One region of the Pectobacterium aroidearum genome, then DNA from elsewhere that is predicted to be linked to it. Evidence: predicted binding sites of a transcription regulator. Region 1 holds the regulator's gene; the other holds the start of a gene.

Region 1 (4,558 bases):
TGGTTATAGTTCTTATTTCCATTTATTAGGAATATTCCCGCGAAATGTTACAGGTTTTCAATTCGATAAAAACATTATCCTTTGTGCGTATTTTAATTCTCATGAATCGTAACGTACCGTGAAGTAACTTTTATTTCCTACAAACAAAAGTCTGCTTTTAATTACAATCGAAATTAGTTATTAAAATAAAAAGCACATTCATAAAAAATGAAACAATGTCATGAAAAAATATCCATGATGATATTAGGGAAATGCGCGTTTAATCCCAGACGATAGCATAATCCCTATTTATTATGGGGAATTTAGCATCAGCAGAACTGCGTTTCGTTCCTTTACTGCCCCCCGCATTTCATACGCTCTTGATTTACGCATCCTTACCGATACGAGTTTCTCCTGATGTGAGTGTCTGTTATTATTAACAGATAAGTGGGTGAAACATTACACCATACCATTAGGAATCAAGAGGTTATTCAATTCATGGCACTCATCGGAATATTCTTTGGCAGTGATACTGGCAATACTGAAAACATCGCCAAAACGATCCAACAGCAGTTAGGCACCAACGTTGCTGATGTTCATGACATCGCCAAAAGCAGCAAAGAAGACCTCGAAGGTTTCGACATTCTGCTGTTGGGTATTCCAACCTGGTATTACGGTGAAGCTCAGTGCGATTGGGATGACTTCTTCCCGTCGCTGGAAGAAGTTGATTTCACAGGAAAACTGGTTGCCCTGTTTGGCTGCGGCGATCAGGAAGACTATGCGGAATACTTCTGTGATGCCATGGGCACCATCCGTGACATTATTGAGCCTCGCGGCGCGACGATTGTCGGCCACTGGCCAACAGAGGGCTACTACTTTGAAGCCTCTAAAGGGCTCGCAGACGACAATCACTTCATCGGTCTGGCTATCGATGAAGATCGTCAGCCTGAACTGACCAGCGAACGCGTAACAACGTGGGTCAAACAGATCAGCGATGAACTGAACCTGAAAGAGCTGGTTGGCTAAGTCCTGTTGGCTCTGATAATCCCTATCAGAGCCAAAACCGCATTGATAGGTAAAACCTTTCATAATAATTGATACATTTTTTTAACTTCTATCAGTAAACCTGTACAATAATCCCATCGGTTTTATACGTGCTTCACCATTTCCTCATTCATCAACAACGTATTGCGTTCTATACCAGTAGTGTGAATAGGGACAATATTGTTAACATTCCCTTGTTTTCATTTTGTATGTGCGGTTCTATAATTGGGACGCTATTACATTTTTTGAGCCGACCGATGTCATAGGCTAGGCAGCCTCCATTGATAAGTAAGCAACAGGACTAAACCCGCATGACTGACAACAATACCGCATTAAAGAAGGCCGGCCTGAAAGTCACTCTTCCAAGACTGAAAATACTGGAAGTGTTACAGGATCCTGTCTGCCATCACGTCAGTGCGGAAGATTTATATAAGAGACTGATTGATATGGGCGAAGAGATTGGTCTTGCTACCGTCTATCGCGTACTCAACCAGTTTGATGATGCGGGTATCGTAACCCGTCATAACTTCGAAGGTGGAAAATCCGTCTTTGAACTGACACAGCAGCATCATCACGATCACTTAATTTGCCTCGACTGTGGCAAAGTCATTGAATTCCGCGATGAGTCTATCGAAGCACGCCAACGCGAGATCGCAGAAAGACACGGCATTAAACTGACCAACCACAGTTTGTATCTCTACGGGCATTGCAGTGAAGGGGATTGCCGAGAGGATGAAACCCTGCACGATTCCACACGATAAATCGACCGCATAAAAAAATAAAACCGCCGAGGCGGTTTTATTTTTGTCTTCTTTCCAGTCGGCCTTAGCCCACCCAAGTATCGCGCAGTCCAACCGTACGGTTAAACACCAGATGCTCTGCACTGGAGTAAACGCGATCGGCACAGAAGTAACCTTCACGCTCAAACTGATACGCTTTCTCTGCTTCTGCTTGCGCCAGGCTCGCTTCGACAAAACCTTGCGTAATCTTCAGTGAGTCCGGGTTAATCGTCGACAGGAAGTCTTCTGCCGCGCCAGGGTTTGCCACACTGAACAGACGATCGTACAAACGGAATTCCGCAGGTACAGCGTGTGCCGCAGAAACCCAGTGGATCACACCTTTCACTTTACGGCCGTCAGCCGGATCCTTGCTCAGCGTTTCTGCATCATAGCTACAGTAGATCGTGGTGATGGTGCCCTGCTCGTCTTTCTCAATGCGATCGGCTTTGATCACATAGGCATTACGCAGGCGAACCTCTTTACCCAACACCAGACGCTTGTACTGTTTGTTAGCTTCTTCACGGAAGTCAGCACGGTCGATATAGACTTCACGGCTGAATGCCACCTGACGTGAACCCATTTCAGGTTTGTTCGGGTGGTTTGGCATCGCAACAAACTCTTCATGCTCGGCGGGCAAATTCTCGATCACGACTTTTACCGGGTCCAACACCGCCATCGCACGCGGAGCGTTCTCATTCAGATCGTCGCGGATACAGGATTCAAGCGCGGCCATTTCCACGTTGTTATCCTGCTTCGTAACGCCGATACGCACACAGAACTCACGGATAGAAGACGCACTATAACCGCGACGACGCAGACCAGAAATGGTCGGCATACGCGGATCGTCCCATCCTTCAACGACATTTTCCACCACCAACTGATTCAGCTTACGCTTGGACATAATTGCGTATTCGAGGTTGAGGCGAGAGAATTCGTACTGACGCGGATGGCAAGGAATAGTGATGTTATCCAACACCCAGTCATACAGGCGGCGGTTATCCTGGAATTCCAGTGTACACAGCGAATGCGTGATCCCTTCCAGCGCATCGGAAATGCAGTGAGTGAAATCATACATCGGGTAGATGCACCACTTGTTGCCCGTCTGGTGGTGATCGGCAAATTTAATACGATACAGCACCGGATCGCGCATCACGATAAAGGACGATGCCATATCGATTTTTGCACGTAGGCAGGCAGTACCTTCCGCAAATCCACCGTTACGCATTTTTTCAAACAGCGCCAGGTTTTCCTGCACGGTACGATCGCGGTAAGGGCTATTTTTACCCGGTGCCGTCAGCGTACCGCGGTATTCACGGATCTGCTCAGGCGTCAGTTCATCAACGTAAGCCAATCCTTTACCGATCAGCTCAACCGCATACGCGTGCAGCTGATCGAAATAATCAGAAGAATAGCGAACGTCGCCGCTCCATGAAAAGCCCAGCCACTCGACGTCACGTTTGATCGACTCAACGTATTCGATATCTTCTTTTACCGGATTGGTGTCGTCAAAACGCAGGTTGCATTGCCCCTGATAGTCACGCGCAATACCAAAATTCAGGCAAATAGATTTTGCATGCCCAATATGCAGATAGCCATTCGGCTCTGGCGGGAAACGCGTCTGAATATGGTCATGCTTACCGGACGCCAGATCTTCATCGATAATCTGACGGATAAAGTTGGTTGGGCGGGCTTCAGCCTCACTCATTCTTCATTCCTCAATGCTAAAACGACGTATAACCGACAATGATCCAACAAGCTACGCTGGGAAACAACCGTTAGTTTCATTTAATTATTCATAACGAAAAAAAAGGACGAGATTGCCATCTCGCCCTATCAATTTCATCAACATAAGACCACGTTAAACAAATAACGCTGTCATATTACGCCTTGTCGCGTTCCGCTTTCAGTGCAGTAGCTATCGATTCAGCCTGCGTCCCCACGACAATCTGTACGCTTTGCTTATTCAGACGAATCACGCCCGCCGCACCAAGACGCTTCGCCTGTGCATCATCCACCAGAGACGAATCCGCCACGTTCAAACGCAAACGCGTGATACAGGCATCAATACCAATCAGGTTGGTTTTTCCGCCCAGCGCCTGCAAATAGCCCCGTGCTAACGCCGCAGTATCGCCTGATTTCTCGCTCTCAGACGCGGTACTCACATCATAACCATCAGCTTCGCTACCGCTCACGGCCAGCTCACGTCCCGGCGTTAACAGATTGAAGCGCGTGATGGTAAAGCGGAACACCACATAGTAAATAACGAAGAATACCAGTCCCTGAACAAGCAGCATGTACCACTGGGTGGCTAACGGATTACGCGATGACAGCACCATGTCCACCAGACCGGCACTGAAGCCAAAACCGGCAATCCAATGCATGCTGGCCGCGATAAAGACGGAAAAACCAGTCAGCAGCGCATGCAGGAAATACAGCACCGGTGCCACAAACATGAATGAGAATTCCAGCGGCTCAGTGATACCAGTAAAGAAGGAGGCAAACGCCGCCGCCAGCATAATGCCGGCCACTTTGCTTTTGTTCTCAGGGCGTGCACAGTGATAAATAGCCAGCGCCGCACCCGGCAGGCCGAACATCATAATCGGGAAGAAGCCCGCCTGATAACGTCCGGTGATCCCCACAACGGCTTTGCCTGAATCAATAGACTGCTGGCCAGCCAGGAAGTTAGGAATATCGTTGATACCCGCCACATCAAACCAGAACACGGAGTTCAGCGCGTGGTGCAGCCCAACAGGAAT
Region 2 (4,558 bases), 1.1 Mb from region 1:
GCCTTGTAACTCAACCCGGCAGGATCGATGTCATGCCCTTTGGCGCTGCGCACCCAGCCCATTTCCGACAGCACAATGGTGACCGGTTCTGACGGCACAAAGTCATGTTCACTCATCGCTTTCGCTTCGCTGCGTTCATACAGCGGCGAACGACGATCGTCGCCATAGGTTTGCGCATCCGCCTGAATTTCTTTCTTAATCAGATTGCTGAGCTTACGATCTGACGCCAGCAGCGCTTGAAGCTGATCGCGCTCTTTTGCTAGATCGTCCTGCTCACCGCGGATTTTCATCTCTTCCAGCTTGGCCAAATGACGTAATTTCAGTTCCAGGATCGCTTCAGCCTGTGTTTCACTCAGGCTGAACTGGCGCATCAGTACAGGCTTCGGCTCATCTTCCGTGCGGATGATATGGATGACTTCATCAATATTCAGGAACGCAATCAGCAAGCCTTCAAGGATATGCAGGCGCTTGAGCACTTTTTCCAGACGGTAGTTCAGACGGCGGCACACCGTATCACGACGGAATACCAGCCACTCGCTCAGGATCTCGACCAGCCCTTTCACGCTAGGGCGACCATCCAGACCGATCATATTCATGTTAACGCGATAGCTCTTTTCCAGATCGGTCGTGGCGAACAGGTGATTCATCACCTGATCCATATCGATACGGTTCGAGCGCGGCACCAGCACCAGACGGGTTGGATTTTCGTGATCGGATTCGTCGCGCAGGTCTTCCACCATCGGCAGCTTCTTCGCGCGCATCTGGCTGGCAATCTGTTCCAGCACTTTGGCACCGGAAACCTGATGTGGCAGCGCGGTAATGACGACATCACCGTCTTCTTTCTTCCAGACTGCGCGCATACGTACCGAGCCACGGCCATTCTGGTAGAGTTTGCGCACTTCATCGCGCGGCGTGATGATTTCAGCTTCCGTCGGGAAATCCGGCCCCTGCACGTGCTGCAATAAATCGTCCAGCGAAGCCTTCGGATTTTCCAGCAGCATGACCGCAGCGGCGGCGACTTCACGCACGTTATGCGGCGGAATATCCGTTGCCATGCCGACGGCGATCCCAGTGGTGCCGTTCAGCAAAATATTCGGCAGACGCGCAGGTAGCATCTTCGGCTCCTGCATCGTCCCGTCAAAGTTCGGGATGTAATCGACCGTACCCTGTCCTAACTCCGACAGCAGGATTTCAGCATATTTGGACAGCCGCGATTCGGTATAACGCATGGCGGCGAAGGATTTCGGATCGTCCGGCGCCCCCCAGTTCCCCTGACCATCCACCAGCGGGTAGCGGTACGAGAACGGCTGCGCCATCAGCACCATGGCTTCATAGCAGGCGCTGTCGCCGTGCGGATGGTATTTACCCAGCACGTCACCCACGGTACGGGCGGATTTTTTGAATTTGGCGCTGGCATTCAGCCCCAGTTCGGACATCGCATACACAATGCGACGCTGCACAGGCTTCAGGCCATCGCCAATGAACGGCAATGCCCTGTCCATGATGACGTACATGGAATAATTCAGGTATGCATTTTCGGTAAACGTGCGCAGCGCAAGGCTTTCTGCGCCGTCATGAGTCATCTCACTCATTTATCTCATTTCCCTCACATCGCGGCGCGATGGTTACGCTTTCCGGCACGCCATAGTGGCGGTATGTTTGGCGGGAATAGTACCTTATCTGATGAGGTGATGTCACAGGGAACAACGTTGCGGCTCACTCCGGGCGATTACCGATGTGAATCCGACTGCGGCGAGAAAAGAGGGCTAGCGATAGCGATAGACGTTCGGATGGTCTGCGGTAATCGTCTCGCCATATACGGATATTGACGATTGGTCTGGCCGCAGCATGGGCTTTCCCTTGCGCCCCAGCAGAATACGTTCAACGGCAGTGCCAAAAGCAGCCCCTTCAAACCAGAATGCCTCATGTATAAAGCTCATTCCGTAGCAGATTCCCGCGCGGTCCATAAGCAAAGCGCCGTGTGAATGATGGGTTTCGCCGATCAGAATCAGCGTTGTATTCAGAATACTTTGCCACTCAAGCAGCGTTTCATCATCCTGCAAATCCTCGCTGCTGCCAAAAATAATATCGCCACTGGCGCACGTTTCCCCTGCACCGCACTGTCCAACCGTCAGCCCGCCGAATGTATGAAGGATAATAAAAGCCGGATGGTTCTCTGGCACAAACGGCGGGACTGATTGCGTGGTAGCACACGGCCAGCCCGCAGTCTGAAACAGTGGAAGTACAGATTCGGGTATTTCAATCGACATCGTTCGTCATCTTATGAGCAGAGCACCATTATCAAAAGACACCATGCAGGCACTAAACATCATGGCATCAGCGCGGACATCGTCAGTGTGAGCAATGCGGCTATTCATCCTTTTCATAAATGCCAATCACGTGACAAGCATGAAACGTAACAATCTGGCCGCACCGCACGCAGTCGCTTCCCGTGGGAGTATTGTCTAAAACACCTTGATAAAACGCGCGATGCTTTGTCGTCACTCTGACCCACATCCTTTCCACCGACAGCTCATCCGCGCCTGCGGTTTTTTCCATACGAAAGATCAGCTTAACAAAATCGTCGGGGACGAGTGACTCACGCACTTCCTTGTCTGGTATCCAGAATGAATCAGGATACTCGCGGTTAAGCGCTTCGCCATCGTCCAGCTCGTAGTGATCGGTTTCATACGTCGGTAGTTTCATTACACCTCATTGATACAGAACGCCTACACCATCGCCTTCGATTTGATAGCAAACATACCGTTTCATTAAGAATTATTCATCATCGTTGCAACAACAGATGATAATGCTTAGCATATTGATAATAATTATCATTACCACATGATAATTAATGTTATTCGCCGTTTTGCATTTCCCTTGCAGACGTTAGCTACCAGCACGCCATGTTTCCTCAACGCCGCTGGCCAGAACAACCTTATAGCAGAGTATCATTATGTTAATTAACAAGAATTTAAATAAAATTCTTCTCACCGGCATCTTAACTGGCGTCGTACTGAACAGCATGGCAGCGGATAGCACCACGGGCAACAACGCACTCAACGGGAAGAGTCAGGATAATTCAGCGGCGAAAGCGGAACAAACCGACGATGTCATGACGGTGAAATCGCCAAAGATCGAGAAAAAAGCGGGGTCGAGTACGACGCTGACAGCCGCAGATATGCAAAAAGAAGGCGGCAACAATTTTGGCACTATCATGCGCTATCAACCTCTGGTGAGCGCAACGGGTGCCAGCGGCGGCAGTAATACCGGGAAAAGCGGCTTTGACCGCGGCGGTTACACGGGCTACAACATTCGTGGGATTGAAAGCAACCGTGTTGCGATCGATACCGATGGCATCGCTCTGCCCAATGCCACAGGCCGCAGCTACGCCAGCCGTGCCGGATTCAATACGTTCGGCATGGGACGCGACTATATCGACCCTTACGTGTACAGCAGCGTCGATATTGAGTCAGGCGTCACCTCCGCAGAAAATACCATCAACGCACTCGGAGGCAGTGTCTCCTTTCGGCCAAAATCTGCCGATGATTATCTGAAAGCAGGCAAGCAGGACTACTTTGGTCTCCAGAGTGACTTCGACTCTGCCAACCATGGTTGGCATAATGGCATCACCGCCGCAGGCGGTGATGACGAATTGCGCGGCGTGGTCGTGCTCAGCCGCCGCGACGGCCAGCAAACGCGTAATAACAGCGACGAGATCGCCGCTTACCCCGCCAACTGGCACTCTAACGCCATTTTGGCATCAGGTATTTGGCAGGCCAACGACGAACACCAGCTCACCGGAACGTTGGATTATTACCATAAAACCAACCACACCCATTATGATTACTGGGGTAACCTGCCAAGCGGCAACAATACCATTTACGGCACAGCGCAACAGAGCAGCGAGACACGCCGCTGGACCGCCAGCCTGAAAGATCGCTGGACGCCTGTTAACAATACGCTGGTCGATTTGGTTGATAGCCGCATTTACTTCCAAAACAGCGAATCACACGACAACACCTGGCTACCGGCAACCACAGGGATGGCGGCGGCGGATAGCCATCGGGTCTATTCTGACTACAATGTCACCACTTATGGATTCGATACCCATATGGTGAAAAGCTGGGATCGCCACGAATTCAGCTGGGGTCTTAATGCCAGCCAAAGCAAAACAGAGCGTCCGTTCAGACAATCACCGAATCAAACGGGTGCCAATAACATCATGCAGCCAGAAGCCGACAGCAATAGCTACACCGTCGGCGGCTTTGTGCAGGATACCGTTACGTGGGATCTGGCGGGGCACGCCTTTTCGGTTGTCCCTGCCGTGCGCGCCATCCATCAGCGTACCAAACCGACCAATACAGTTCGCCTGAGCGGTGACGGCAGTGTCATCAGTGAATCCGATGTCAACAGACTGTACGGTAAAGCCAACAGTGATACTCAAGTCCTGCCTTCACTGAGCTTCCTCTATGACATCACCCCGACGCTGACAACCTATTTGCAGTTCCGCCGTGGCGCACAATTCCCGGATGCCAGCCAGCTTTATGGCAGCACC

Evidence for each region. The regulator Fur, encoded in region 1, represses iron uptake genes when iron is present. The targets are predictions, from matches to a motif close to ATAATAATGAGAACNACTATCAA.
Region 2: the regulator Fur is predicted to act here: its motif matches at 2,822-2,844, upstream of AB8809_RS21365 (TonB-dependent receptor domain-containing protein).

The regions. Positions count from the first base shown of each region.
Region 1 is NZ_CP166097.1:3,649,964-3,654,521, forward strand. It holds gene fldA (flavodoxin FldA) at 478-1,005, shown strand; gene fur (ferric iron uptake transcriptional regulator) at 1,335-1,784, shown strand; gene glnS (glutamine--tRNA ligase) at 1,849-3,507, opposite strand; gene nagE (N-acetylglucosamine-specific PTS transporter subunit IIBC) at 3,683-4,558, opposite strand, start outside.
Region 2 is NZ_CP166097.1:4,739,289-4,743,846, forward strand. It holds gene parC (DNA topoisomerase IV subunit A) at 1-1,592, opposite strand, end outside; gene AB8809_RS21355 (SUKH-3 domain-containing protein) at 1,767-2,270, opposite strand; gene AB8809_RS21360 (DUF2314 domain-containing protein) at 2,371-2,706, opposite strand; gene AB8809_RS21365 (TonB-dependent receptor domain-containing protein) at 2,957-4,558, shown strand, end outside.